2 regions of the Pseudomonas sp. TE3786 genome follow, and region 2 is predicted to be linked to the other one. Evidence: predicted binding sites of a transcription regulator. Region 2 holds the regulator's gene; the other holds the start of a gene.
The links. Region 2 encodes sigma-54, which starts transcription at its own class of promoters, with help from an activator protein. Its sites were predicted from a motif close to ANTGGCATNNANNTTGCTNT; they were not measured.
Positions count from the first base shown of each region.

Region 1 (7,350 bases), on a different contig from region 2:
CCGCGCTCTTTTTCCTGGTCGTTGGAGTCCATCACGCGCTCGTCGTTGAGCTCGTTGCGCTCCAGGGTGCCGGATTGGCGCAGGAGTTTATCAACCAGGGTGGTCTTACCATGGTCAACGTGGGCGATGATGGCGATGTTGCGTAGATTTTCGATCACTTTTGCATCTCGATCAGAGGATTCGGTTCGCCGCTAAGTCTAGGCGGCCAGTATGAAGAATGAGTGGCTCAACTGCCCCGTCGGTCGGGGGGGCGGTGGCGGATACTGCCGCCATTCAGACCCGGCGTTTTATGCCGGACGATAAACGCGCACATTGGCATGCCCCTCGCTGAGCAAGTGGTGGGCATGCAGGCGGCTCATCACGCCTTTGTCGCAATACAACAGGTACTGACGGGTGGGGTCCAGTTCCTTGTAGCGACTGTTGAGCGCGAAGAACGGCAAGGCTCTTACTTCGATGCCGTCCAACTCCAGCGGCAGGTCTTCCTGGGCATCCGGATGACGGATGTCCAGCACGATCTGCCCAGGCAAGGCTTCACTCAATTCCTCAACCTGGATGTCTTGGCTTAACTCGTCGATCACCCGGTCGATCGTCACGGAACGGGCGCGCTCAAGGGCACGCTCGAACACGCTCATGTCGATCTGGGCTTCTTCATAGACGACGCGGTCAGGCTTGGCGCGGGTGGTCGGGTTTACCGAAATCACACCGCAATATTCGGGCATGTGCTTGGCAAATTCGGCGGTACCGATGTGCTCAGCCATGTTGATGATGTCTTGCTTGTGGCTGGCGATCAGCGGGCGCATCACCAGCTTGTCGGTGGCGCGGTCGATGACCGACAGGTTCGGCAGCGTCTGGCTGGACACCTGGGAAATCGCTTCACCGGTGACCAGCGCATCGATATCCAGGCCATCGGCCACACGGGTGGCGGCACGTAGCATCATGCGTTTGAGCACGACGCCCATGTGCGCGTTGTCGACCTTGCCGAGAATTTCGCCGAGCACTTCTTCAAACGGCACGCTGACGAACAGCACGCGGTGCGAGCTGCCGTATTGGCTCCATAGATAGTGGGCAACTTCCATCACCCCCAGTTCATGGGCTCGGCCACCGAGATTGAAGAAGCAGAAGTGGCTGATCAACCCGCGGCGGATCATCTGGTACGCCGCCACGGTGGAGTCGAAACCACCGGACATCAGCACCAGCGTCTGCTCGATGGCACCCAGCGGGTAGCCGCCCAGGCCTTCGTGCTGGCTGTGGATGACATATAGAAGCTGATTGCGGATTTCCATGCGCACCAGCAGCTCGGGCTCTTTCAGCGAGATGCCGGCCGCGCCGCACTGGCGACGCAATTGGCTGCCGACGTAGCGCTCGACATCCATGGAACTGAAGCTATGTTTGCCGGCACGCTTGCAGCGCACGGCGAAAATCTTGCCGGCCAGCTGCTCGCCGAAATGGGCTTTACACTTCTCGACCATATCGTCGAAATCGGCCAGCGGGTACTCATTCACTTCGAGGAACTGGCCGATGCCCGGGATGCGGGTCAGGCGCTCTTTGATCTCGACCAGAACCTTGGGCGCGCTGAGCTGGGTCTCGACGTCGATGTTGTCCCACACGCCGTCCACCACGAGATCCGGATCCAGGTCACGCATCACCGCGCGAATGTTCTTCGCAAGCTGGCGGATGAAGCGCGTACGCACCGGCCGGCTTTTAATGGTGATCTCGGGGAAGACTTTAACGATAAGTTTCATGAAAACAGCGCGCGTGAGCCCGGCCGAAATAAAGGGGCGCGGATTATAGCGGAAATTGCTCAGCTTTTAACCAGGCAATCCTTACAAAGATGCGCCGCGCACCAAAATGCATCGCTCCGCTTTGCGACAGATTCATTTTGGTGCATTGCACGCTTTGATTTTACGGTACAGCCCCCGCAGCGCCTGACTTTCGTGCAACAAACCCACTTCGGGGCACTGGCATGCAATTTGCTCCCTTGTGAGGCAGGTTGCCCTGGCGGACTATGCCGCCCGGCTTCACCGTTTTATTTGGGGCTAAAAAACCACAACGCCCCACCATCTGGAGGACACCATGTCGAAGGCGCTTCAACTAATCAAAGAACACGACGTGAAGTGGGTTGACCTGCGCTTCACCGATACCAAAGGCAAGCAGCACCACGTGACCATGCCGGCCCGTGACGCCCTTGACGACGAATTCTTCGAAGTCGGCAAAATGTTCGACGGCTCCTCGATCCATGGCTGGAAAGGCATCGAAGCCTCCGACATGATCCTGCTGCCAGTAGACAGCACCGCTGTGCTCGACCCGTTCACCGAAGAGCCTACCCTGATCCTGGTTTGCAACATCATCGAACCATCGACCATGCAAGGCTACGACCGCGACCCGCGCTCGATCGCTTCGCGCGCCGAGGAATACCTGAAGACCACCGGTATCGGTGACACCGTATTCGTCGGTCCGGAACCAGAATTCTTCATCTTCGACGAAGTGAAATTCAAATCCGACATCTCCGGCTCCATGTTCAAGATCTACTCCGAACAAGGTTCCTGGATGTCCGACGCTGACATCGAAACTGGCAACAAAGGCCACCGTCCAGGCGTTAAAGGTGGTTACTTCCCAGTTCCGCCATGCGACCACGACCACGAAATCCGTACTGCCATGTGTAATGCCATGGAAGAAATGGGCCTGATCATCGAAGTTCACCACCACGAAGTGGCGACTGCCGGTCAGAACGAAATCGGCGTGAAGTTCAACACCCTGGTTGCCAAGGCTGACGAAGTTCAGACCCTGAAGTACTGCGTACACAACGTGGCTGATGCCTACGGCAAAACCGCTACCTTCATGCCGAAGCCGCTGTACGGCGACAACGGTTCGGGTATGCACGTTCACCTGTCGATCGGCAAAGACGGCAAGAACACCTTTGCTGGCGAAGGCTATGCCGGCCTGTCCGATACCGCCCTGTTCTTCATCGGCGGCATCATCAAGCACGGTAAGGCGCTGAACGGCTTCACCAACCCGTCGACCAACTCCTACAAGCGTCTGGTCCCAGGTTTCGAAGCTCCGGTAATGCTGGCCTACTCGGCTCGCAACCGTTCCGCTTCCATCCGTATCCCGTACGTTTCCAGCCCGAAAGCTCGCCGCATCGAAGCGCGCTTCCCGGATCCGGCTGCCAACCCGTACCTGGCTTTCGCAGCTCTGCTGATGGCCGGTCTGGACGGTATCCAGAACAAGATCCACCCTGGCGACGCAGCGGACAAGAACCTGTACGACCTGCCTCCAGAAGAAGGCAAGCTGATCCCACAAGTGTGCGGCAGCCTGAAAGAAGCTCTGGAAGAACTGGACAAGGGCCGTGCGTTCTTGACCAAAGGCGGCGTGTTCAGCGACGACTTCATCGATGCTTACATCGAGCTGAAGAGCGAAGAAGAAATCAAAGTGCGCACCTTCGTGCACCCTCTGGAATACGACCTGTACTACAGCGTTTAAGTAGAACAGCGTCTACGCCAGACACGCCTGCTGTCCTAGCGGCGTGATCGAGAAGGCCTCCTCCGGGAGGCCTTTTTTATGGTCGTTTCATACGCAACAACGCACCGTTGCCCAGCGCAACAGCGCCCGAGCTGATAGGAGTTGCAATCCCGCCCTGGCAATCATCCGTCTGCCCCCATCGCTAGCCGGATATCCACCATGCCTTTCTACAAAGTTGCCACCTCCGCCCTCGCCTGCCTGTGGCTGGCAGGTTGCGCTCACACCGATACCAGCCAAGGTATCGAGTCTGAAATCCTGTTAAAAAGCACCACGTCCTGGGACGGCACGGCCTACACCAGCTATCCGCGCGGCCAACCGGAGCTCACCGTAGTGAAGATCCGCATCCCGCCCCACAGCACCCTGAATTGGCACACCCATCCGGTGCCGAATGCCGCCTATATGCTCGCCGGAGAGCTGACCGTGGAAAGCCGTAAACCCGGCCAGAAACGGCTGCTCAAGCAAGGCGATACGCTCGCCGAAACGGTCGCCATCATTCATCGCGGCGTCACCGGCGAGCAGGCAGCCGAACTGATCGTGTTTTACGCCGGGGTACCGATGCTTCCGCTCTCGGAAAAAGCCAAATAGCGAGGCGGCGGCGTGCAGCGTCCGCAGAGGGGCTTTTATGGCGTGCAATTTTGCTCTCGTGCACAGCGATAACGGGACAAACTTGCCAGCGCCGCGTTGCAGTGCAAGGCTTAGCACACACCCCACGGGACCCTTGCCATGCGCCTGATCGTTTCCTGCCTGCTAGCTGCCCTGGCCCTGCCGGCCAGCGCCGAGATCTACAAGTACACCGATGCCAATGGCAATACTGTTTTCACCAACCAGCCACCCCAAGGCAGCAAAGCCGAATCGGTCAACCTGCCACCGGTGAACACGGTGCAATCGCCACCTCCGCCCACCATGCCAGGCAATGGCCAAGGCAATACCCCGGCGGGCCAGGTGTACAACGTCCTGGAAATCAGCAATCTGCCGGATGAAGAGGCGCTGCGCAGCAACGACGGCAATCTCACCGTCGGCGTGCATATCGAGCCAGCCCTGCGCATAGGCGACAGCCTGCAACTGCTGCTCGATGGTCAGCCCTATGGCGGCCTGACCAATAGTCTTGAATTCCCCCTGAGTAACGTCGAACGCGGCGAACACAGCGTCTCTGTGCAAGCATTCAGCGGCGATCGCTTGATCCAGCAGAGCTCAACTGTCACCTTCAGCATCCAGCGCGTCAGCACCAATAGCCCGGCGCGCAACCCACCGCCCAAACCCACCCCAAAGCCAGCCAACTAAAACATGCGATTCGTTCTGTTCTGCCTGCTGTTGCTGGGCCTGCCAGCCGTGGCCGATGTGTACACCTACATCGACAGTGAAGGTAACCGGGTCTTCACCGACCAACCTCGGGGCAATGCCAAGAAAGTGGAGATCGCACCCACCAATGGCATGAACCAGTCCACTCCACCAACCCTGCGCGCCGCCACCCCGGTTGCACCTGCTGCGGAATTGCCGGCTTATCAGCTGCTGCGCATTCTCGTCCCGGAGCCCGATGCCACCATTCGTGACGGCTCCTCCGGAGACGTGATTGTCACCCTGACCAGCGACCCAACACTGATGGCCGACCACAGCTACCGCCTGCTACTGGATGGCGTGGTCGCCGGCGCGCCCAGCCGCAGCCCGGTATTTCCGCTAAGCAATCTGGACCGCGGCACCCACCAGCTGGCAGCGGAGATCATCGACGGCCAAGGGCGCATTCTGGAACGCACCCCGAGCCAGCCGATGCATATCGTGCGAACCTCCCTGGAGAGCAAGCGCCGCGCAAACCCGTGCAAGAAAGACGACTACGGCGTACGCCCGGAATGCCCTATCGGCGACAAGCCTGAAGACGACGACGTTTCCATCCTTCCATTCTTCTAGGTCGCACAGACAAAGCACCAACATGGTGCTTTGTAGCGCACCAAATTCTATGCTCTCCCTGTTTTGGTTCGCGCTCGTGAGCTAAGGGTGCAGCGAAACGACCCAAATTCAGCATTCCGCCCCCTATCACGCGTCTTTTCGGGGCTTTGGTTTGCTTTTTGCATTTTCAGTCCCATTCTCGGGATCTCATAGATGACCATCAACGACGCACTGCACCGCTTGCTGCTGGACAACCTGACCACTGCGACTCTGCTGCTCAATGCCGAACTGCGCCTTGAGTACATGAACCCCGCAGCGGAGATGCTTCTGGCCGTCAGTGGCCAACGCAGCCACGGACAATTCATCAGTGAGTTGTTTACCGAGTCGCCCGAAGCCCTGGCCTCGTTGCGCCAGGCGGTCGAAGAAGCCCACCCGTTCAACAAGCGCGAAGCGGTGCTGGTGGCGCTGACCGGGCAGACCCTTACGGTGGACTACGCCGTCACCCCGATTCTCAACCGCGGTGCCACCCTGCTGTTGCTCGAAGTTCATCCCCGTGATCGCCTGCTGCGCATCACCAAGGAAGAAGCTCAGCTATCCAAGCAGGAAACCACCAAGATGCTGGTGCGCGGCCTGGCCCATGAAATAAAGAACCCCCTGGGTGGCATCCGTGGCGCCGCGCAGCTGCTGGCACGCGAGCTGCCTGACGAGAACCTCAAGGACTACACCAACGTCATCATCGAAGAGGCTGACCGCCTGCGTAACCTGGTCGACCGCATGCTCGGCTCCAACAAGCTGCCGTCGTTGGCAATGACCAACGTGCACGAAGTGCTGGAGCGGGTCAGCAGCCTGGTGGAAGCCGAGAGCCAGGGCGGCATCACCTTGGTGCGCGATTACGACCCCAGTATTCCGGACGTAATGATCGACCGCGAACAGATGATTCAGGCGGTGCTCAATATTGTGCGTAACGCTATGCAGGCCATTGGCGGCCAAAACGAATTCCGCCAGGGCCGCATCATGCTGCGTACCCGCACCCTGCGGCAGTTCACCATCGCCCACACCCGGCATCGCCTGGTGACCAAAGTTGAAATCATCGACAACGGCCCGGGCATCCCGGCTGAACTTCAAGAAACCATCTTTTATCCCATGGTCAGTGGTCGTCCGGACGGTACCGGACTGGGCTTGGCTATCACCCAGAACATCATCAGTCAGCATCAGGGACTGATCGAATGCGAAAGCCACCCTGGCCACACCGTGTTTTCGATCTTCCTGCCGTTGGAACAAGGAGCTACTTCGTCATGAGCCGCAGCGAAACCGTCTGGATTGTCGACGACGATCGTTCCATCCGTTGGGTACTGGAAAAAGCCCTGCAGCAAGAAGGCATGACCACCACCAGCTTCGACAGTGCCGATGGCGTGCTCAGCCGCCTCAGCCGTCAGCAGCCGGACGTGATAATTTCCGATATCCGCATGCCCGGTGCCAGTGGCCTGGATCTGCTGGCGCGCATCCGCGAGCTGTACCCGCGACTGCCGGTGATCATCATGACCGCCCATTCCGACCTGGAAAGCGCGGTGGCTTCCTACCAGGGCGGTGCCTTTGAATACTTGCCCAAGCCGTTCGACGTGGACGAGGCTGTTTCGCTGGTAAAACGTGCCTTCCAGCACGCCCAGGAACAGCAAGGTCTGCACGTTCCGGTTGAGCAGACCCGCACCCCGGAAATCATCGGCGAAGCGCCGGCGATGCAGGAAGTGTTTCGCGCCATCGGCCGCCTGAGCCACTCGAACATCACCGTGCTGATTAATGGCGAGTCCGGCACAGGTAAAGAGCTGGTAGCTCACGCCCTACACCGGCATAGCCCGCGCGCGGCGTCGCCGTTTATTGCGTTGAACATGGCAGCGATTCCTAAGGACTTGATGGAATCCGAGCTGTTCGGCCATGAAAAAGGCGCGTTCA
Region 1 covers NZ_JBSRZF010000002.1:38,301-45,650, reverse strand. Annotated here, with positions in the region: gene typA (translational GTPase TypA) at 1-158, opposite strand, end outside; gene thiI (tRNA uracil 4-sulfurtransferase ThiI) at 288-1,742, opposite strand; gene glnA (type I glutamate--ammonia ligase) at 2,074-3,480, shown strand; gene ACVW0Y_RS02635 (cupin domain-containing protein) at 3,679-4,104, shown strand; gene ACVW0Y_RS02630 (DUF4124 domain-containing protein) at 4,243-4,800, shown strand; gene ACVW0Y_RS02625 (DUF4124 domain-containing protein) at 4,804-5,421, shown strand; gene glnL (nitrogen regulation protein NR(II)) at 5,614-6,699, shown strand; gene ntrC (nitrogen regulation protein NR(I)) at 6,696-7,350, shown strand, end outside.
Region 1: glnA (type I glutamate--ammonia ligase) is a predicted target of sigma-54. The motif match lies at 1,958-1,977, and genes of this name have one in related genera.

Region 2 (7,350 bases):
ATTCGAGTGCAGGCCGACAGCGCCGAACTCGATGACAAACAGGGCGTGGCGGTATACCGCGGCGACGTGGTGATCACCCAGGGCAGCATGAAAATCACCGGCCACACGGTGACCATCACGCAAACCCCAAGCGGTGATATCGACGTCTTCACCGCAGTGGGCACCCCGGCCTACTACGAACAGAAACCGGCTGTGGATAAAGAGATCGTCAAGGCTTACGGCCTGACCATCCAGTACTTCGCCGCCAAAGACCGCATTGTGCTGATCGACCAGGCCAAGGTGATTCAGGAAGGCAACACCTTCGAAGGCGAGAAGATCGTCTATGACACCCAGCGCCAGATCGTCAACGCCGGCCGCGCCAATGGCACCAACGTGACCAGCCCGCGCCCACGCATCGACATGGTCATCCAGCCGAAGAACAAACCCGCTGGCGCCCCACCAGCCAATCAGCAGGCGCAGTAATGGCGATTCTCAAAGCCCAGCACCTGGCCAAAGCCTACAAGGGCCGCCAGGTGGTTCGTGATGTCAGCGTATCCATCGAAAGCGGCCAGATCGTTGGCCTGCTGGGCCCCAACGGTGCCGGCAAGACCACCTGCTTCTATATGATCGTCGGCCTGGTGAATGCCGACCAGGGCCGCGTGCTGATCGACCAACAGGACGTCACCCACCTGCCCATGCACGGCCGCGCACGCGCCGGTATCGGCTATCTGCCGCAGGAAGCCTCGATCTTCCGCAAGCTGTCGGTGGCCGACAACATCATGGCGATCCTGGAAACCCGCAAGGAACTCGACAGCGCCGGGCGTCGCAAGGAACTGGAAAGCCTGCTGCAGGAATTCCACATCAGCCATATCCGCGACAACCTCGGCATGAGCCTGTCCGGTGGCGAACGCCGCCGGGTGGAAATCGCCCGCGCCCTGGCCACAGCACCGAAATTCATCCTGCTGGATGAACCCTTCGCCGGCGTCGACCCGATCTCCGTTGGCGATATCAAACAGATCATTCACCACCTCAAGGCCAAAGGCATAGGCGTGCTGATCACCGATCACAACGTGCGTGAAACGCTGGATATCTGCGAGACCGCCTATATCGTCAACGACGGCCAGCTGATTGCCGAAGGCGACGCGCAAACCATCCTGGCCAACCAGCTGGTGAAAGAGGTTTATCTGGGCCACGAGTTCCGCCTGTAAAGCCTCCCTGTAGCGCGTGTCTGTACAGTAAAAAAGACACGCCCTACAGACTTCGATTGAGGACTAGGCAAACACCTCAAACATAGGCATATAATTTGCTTCCTGGTGGCGTCTCGGCGCCCTCGTTGTGGAAAGCGCGTATGCGCCGGCGAATAAGGTCTTAAGCCCCCTCCATGAAACCATCGCTAGTCCTAAAAATGGGCCAGCAGCTGACGATGACACCGCAGCTGCAACAAGCCATCCGCTTACTCCAACTGTCCACCCTGGATCTGCAGCAAGAGATCCAAGAGGCACTGGAGTCCAATCCCATGCTCGAACGCCAGGAAGAAGGCGAGGACTTCGACAATAGCGACCCGTTGGCCGATGGTGCCGAAAGCGCCCCCCCCGCGCCGAACAACGAAGAGTCCTACCAAGACACCAGCTACCAGGAAACTTCGGCACCCACCGTCGACAACCTGGAGGAAGGTGAATGGAACGAACGCATTCCCAATGAGCTTCCCGTCGACACCGCCTGGGAAGACATCTACCAGACCAGCGCCAGCAGCCTACCCTCCAACGACGATGACGAGTGGGACTTCACCACCCGCACCTCGGCTGGCGAAAGCCTGCAAAGCCACATGCTCTGGCAGCTCAACCTGGCACCGATGTCCGACAAGGACCGGCTGATTGCCGTCACCCTGATCGACTGCATCAACGACCAGGGCTATCTGGAAGAAACCCTCGAAGAAGTGCTGGACGCTTTCGACCCTGAGCTGGATATCGAGCTCGACGAAGTCGAAGCCGTGCTGCACCGCATTCAACAATTCGAACCCTCCGGCATTGGTGCCCGCGACCTGCGCGAATGCCTGCTGTTGCAACTGCGTCAGCTGCCGGCAAAAACCCCGTGGCTGGCCGAAGCGCAGCGTCTGGCCGGTGATTACCTCGACCTGCTGGGCGGCCGCGATTACAGCCAACTGATGCGCCGCATGAAGCTCAAGGAAGATGAGCTGCGTCAGGTCATCGAACTGATTCAAAGCCTCAACCCGCGCCCGGGTTCGCAGATCGAAGCCAGTGAGCCGGAATATGTGGTGCCCGATGTGATCGTGCGCAAGCACAACGATCGCTGGCTGGTGGAGCTGAACCAGGAAGCCATGCCGCGCCTGCGGGTCAACCCGCAATACGCCGGCTTCGTGCGGCGTGCCGACTCCAGCGCCGACAACACCTTTATGCGCAATCAGCTGCAAGAGGCGCGCTGGTTTATCAAGAGCCTGCAGAGCCGCAACGAAACGCTGATGAAAGTCGCCAGCCAGATCGTCGAGCACCAGCGCGGTTTTCTCGATTACGGCGACGAGGCCATGAAGCCTCTGGTTCTGCATGACATCGCCGAAGCGGTGGGCATGCACGAATCGACCATTTCCCGCGTCACCACGCAGAAATTCATGCATACCCCGCGCGGTATTTACGAGCTGAAGTACTTCTTCTCCAGCCACGTCAGTACCTCCGAAGGCGGCGAATGCTCGTCCACAGCGATACGCGCAATCATCAAAAAACTGGTTGCAGCGGAAAATGCGAAAAAGCCGTTGAGTGACAGCAAGATCGCTGGTTTACTGGAGGCACAGGGCATTCAGGTAGCCCGTCGCACAGTCGCCAAATACCGCGAATCCCTCGGGATAGCGCCCTCCAGTGAACGTAAGCGACTGATGTAAACGTTATTCAGGGTTCGACCCGGCACCTGCTGCGAACCCTGCTCTGGCAAGACGGCTACACTGATCCAAGGCCAAAGTGTTCCGGCGACAAGCCCGTTAGCTTGTCTCTTACACACGGCAATAAGGAGAAAGCGGTATGCAAGTCAACATCAGTGGACATCAGCTGGATGTGACCGACGCCCTACGCGACTACATCGACGAAAAACTCAGTCGATTAGAACGCCACTTCGACAAGATCACCAACGTGCAAGTGACCATGGAGGTCGAGAAGCTCAAACAGAAAATCGAAGCGACTTTGCACATCGCCGGGGGCGAAGTGGTCGCCAACGCCGAACATGACGACATGTACGCAGCTATCGATCTACTCACCGACAAACTCGACCGCCAACTTATCAAACATAAGGAAAAGCAGCTGGGTCGCCTGCAAGGCGCCACAGTTCGCTGACACCACCCCAACCCATGATTCGACTTGAAAATATCCTGACCCCCGGCCGCTCCCTTGTGGGCGTGCCGGGTGGCAGCAAAAAGCGTGTACTCGAACAAATCGCCAACCTGGTCGCCCGCGAACTGCCCGATCTGGATGGACAAGACATTTTCGAAAGCCTGGTGGCCCGTGAAAAACTAGGCTCCACCGGCTTTGGCAATGGCATCGCCATCCCCCATTGCCGCCTGCCAGGTTGCACCGCTCCGATCAGCGCCCTGCTGCGCCTCGATTCCGCCGTCGACTTCGACGCCATCGACGGTGCCCCGGTCGACCTGCTGTTCGTGCTGCTGGTCCCCGAAGCTGCCACCGATGAACACTTGGAACTGTTGCGCCAGATCGCCAGCATGCTCGACCGCAGCGATGTCCGCGAACAACTGCGCCACGCCCCCACCAGCGAACGTCTGTATCAGGTTGTCGTAGACGTACAAAACGGCCGCTAGGCGAACGGGTGACTGTGCATGCGTTTGATCATCGTCAGTGGCCGGTCCGGTTCAGGCAAGAGCACAGCGCTCGATGTGCTCGAAGACAACGGTTTCTACTGCATCGATAACCTGCCCGCCGGGCTGTTGCCTGAGCTGGCCGAACGCTCCTTGTTGCACACCGAGCTGGTGCAACCGCTGGTTGCGGTGTCCATCGACGCACGCAACCTGCCCAGCCAGCTCAAGCGTTTTCCCGAACTGCTCGCCGAAGTGCGCGCCCGGCATATCCAGTGCGATGTGCTGTATCTGGATGCCGACGACGAAACCCTGCTCAAGCGCTTTTCCGAAACCCGTCGCCGGCACCCGCTGACCACCGACGAGCGCTCGCTGGCCGAAGCCATCCACGACGAAAGCCTGCTGCTCAGCCCGATCACCGATCTGGCTGACCTGAAGATCGACACCACCCACCTGAACCTCTATCAGCTGCGCGATACCCTCAAGCTGCGCCTGCTGAACAAGCCCGAGCCGGGCACGGCGTTTCTGGTCGAGTCGTTCGGATTCAAGCGTGGCATGCCGGTGGATGCCGATCTGGTCTTCGACGTCCGCTGCCTGCCCAACCCCTACTGGAAACCCGAGTTGCGCGAGCACTCCGGGCTGGACAGCGTGGTGGCCGAATACCTGCAGGAGCAGCCGGACGTACAGGAAATGTACGACGATATTTATGCTTATCTGCACAAATGGCTGCCGCGTATCGCCGCCAGCAACCGCTCTTATGTCACGGTCGCCATTGGCTGCACCGGCGGTCATCACCGCTCGGTGTACCTGGCGGACCGTCTGGGCAAAGAACTGAAGAAAACCCTGAAAAATATCCAGGTTCGTCATCGCGACCTGTAGAGTCGCTGAACCTTTGTAGAAGGACTTATGCAGCGATGCCTGCCTGTGAAATCACCATCATCAACAAGCTCGGCCTGCACGCCCGCGCCGCCGCCAAATTCGTTGGCGTAGCCGGTCGTTTCCCCTGCCAGATCCGTATTGGTCGCAGTCCGGAAAGCTGCGTCGACGGCAAAAGCATCATGGCCGTCATGATGTTGGCGGCCGGCAAAGGCACCGCCATCCACCTGAGCACCGACGGCGAGCAGGGGGATGAAGCCCTGGCGGCGCTGGTGGAATTGATCAACAACCGCTTCGACGAAGGCGAGTAACACCCTCCCCGCCGTGTCCATCAGCACGGCACTCAGCAGCCTCAAGCGGGATAAACAACTCGCTCAATGAACTGCGCAGACAGCGTACCCCAGCATCGGCGCACGCCCATCCGTACGCCTGAGAGGGGAAAAATCAGCTACCGGCGACCGTCATTTTCTCGATCAACACCGAGCCGGTACGGGTATTGCCGCGCAGCTCCAGGTCATTACCCACGGCGACAATCTGCTTGAACATATCGCGCAGATTGCCGGCGATGGTCACCTCCTGCACAGGAAACTGGATCTCGCCGTTTTCCACCCAGTAACCGCCCGCGCCGCGGGAATAGTCCCCGGTGACCATATTCAGGCCCTGGCCCATCAGCTCGGTTACCAGCAGCCCGCGCCCCATACGCTTGAGCAGCGCCTTCTGATCTTCATCGCCATGGCTGACAAACAGGTTATGCACGCCACCGGAGTTGGCGGTGCTCGGCATGCCCAGCTTGCGACCGGAATAGGTGCCCAGCACATAGGACTGCACCTGGCCTTTCTCGACGAAAAACTTGCTGTAGGTGGCCAGGCCATCGCCGTCGAAAGAGGCGCTACCCAGCGCGCCACGGATATGCGGGCGCTCTTCCAGGCTTAGCCATTCGGGGAACAGCACCTGGCCCAGGCTACCTTCCAGGAAAGAGGATTTGCGGTACAGCGTGCCGCCCGACACCGCCGAGAGAAAATGCCCGAACAACCCGCCAGCCAATTCGGCAGCAAACAGCACCGGCACTTCGCAGGTCGGCACCGGGCGCGCGCCCAAACGGCTTACGGCACGCTCGGCGGCGCGACGCCCAATGCTGACGGCACTTGCCAGGTCTTCACCGCGGCGGCTGACGTCATACCAGTAATCACGCTGCATCAACCCATCGGCCTCGGCGATCATCACGCAGCTCAGGCTCTGCCGGGTGCTGGCGTAACCACCGACGAACCCATGGCTGTTGCCGTAAACACGGCAGCCCTGATGGGTATTGAGGCTGGTGCCATCGGCGTTCTTGATCCGCGAGTCGGTGGCAAAGGCCGCCGCTTCACATTCCAGGGCGCGCTCGATGGCCTGCTCCGGAGTGATGTCCCAGGCGTGGTAGAGATCCAGATCTGGCAGATCGCGGGCCATCAGCTCGGCATCGGCAAGCCCCGAGCAGTCATCTTCGGAGGCATGCTTGGCAATGGCCAGGGCCGCCGCCACGGTTTCCCGAATGGCCGCTTCGCCGCTGGCCGAGGTGCTGGCCGAGCCCTTGCGCTGCCCCAGGTAGAGGGTGATGCCAAAGCCCTGGTCGCGGTTGAACTCGACGGTTTCCACTTCGCCCTGGCGTACCGAGGTCGACAACCCCTGCTCCACCGACACCGCCACTTCGCAGGCGCTGGCACCCTGGGCCTTGGCTTCGGCGATGATTTGCGCCACCTGTTCCTGCAATTGCGGCAGGGCCTGTGGCCCAACTACGTCTGCTGCACTCATAACCTACAACTCCAGTTCAAAGACCAGTCACCTGGCCAGGCCGGACAAGCGGCCTTTGACTCGTTATCATGGCGGCGTTTCCAACTGGATCTGCCCCATGTCTGACTATTCCGACGACTTCTCCGAAGAGAAGAGCAAAACTCAGGTCAAGCGCGAGCTACACGCGCTGGTTGACCTTGGCGAGCGCCTGACCACGCTCAAACCCGCCCTGGTCGACAAACTGCCGCTGACCGACGCCATGCGTCGCGCCCTGGCCGAAGCGCCGAAACACACGGCTCATATCGCCCGTAAACGGCATATCCAGTTCATCGGCAAGCTGATGCGTGATCAGAACATCGATGAAATTCTGGTGCTGCTGGATCAACTCGATGCCTCGACCCGGCAGTACAACGAACGCTTCCACAACCTCGAACGCTGGCGTGACCGTTTGGCCACCGGCACCGACGAGGTGCTCGAAGCCTTCGTCGCCGAGTACCCGGACGCCGACCGCACCCATTTGCGTCAGCTGATCCGCCAGGCCCAGCACGAAGCGGCGCAAAACAAAGCCCCGGCCGCCACGCGCAAAATCTTCAAATACATCCGCGACCTCGACGAAACCAAACGCGGGTTGCGTTAAAGCCCCCTTCGGTATTCCGGGAGAAGGGCTGTTTGTGGGAGGGGCTTTAGCCGCGATGCTTTTTACGATAAAAAGCTCGCGGCTAAAGCCCCTCCCACAAGTACTGCTGTGCCTTACGAGCCCGTCCCACCCACGGTAATCAAATCAATCTTCAACGTCGGCTGCCCCACGCCGACCGGCACCGACTGCCCATCTTTGCCGCAGGTGCCCACGCCGCTGTCCAGCGCCAGGTCGTTGCCGACCATCGATACCTTGCTCATCGCCTCCGGCCCGTTAC
Region 2 covers NZ_JBSRZF010000012.1:138,685-146,034, reverse strand. Annotated here, with positions in the region: gene lptA (lipopolysaccharide transport periplasmic protein LptA) at 1-462, shown strand, start outside; gene lptB (LPS export ABC transporter ATP-binding protein) at 462-1,187, shown strand; gene ACVW0Y_RS14830 (RNA polymerase factor sigma-54) at 1,361-2,872, shown strand; gene hpf (ribosome hibernation-promoting factor, HPF/YfiA family) at 3,009-3,317, shown strand; gene ptsN (PTS IIA-like nitrogen regulatory protein PtsN) at 3,332-3,796, shown strand; gene rapZ (RNase adapter RapZ) at 3,815-4,669, shown strand; gene ACVW0Y_RS14810 (HPr family phosphocarrier protein) at 4,705-4,977, shown strand; gene pmbA (metalloprotease PmbA) at 5,111-6,457, opposite strand; gene yjgA (ribosome biogenesis factor YjgA) at 6,555-7,073, shown strand; gene tldD (metalloprotease TldD) at 7,187-7,350, opposite strand, start outside.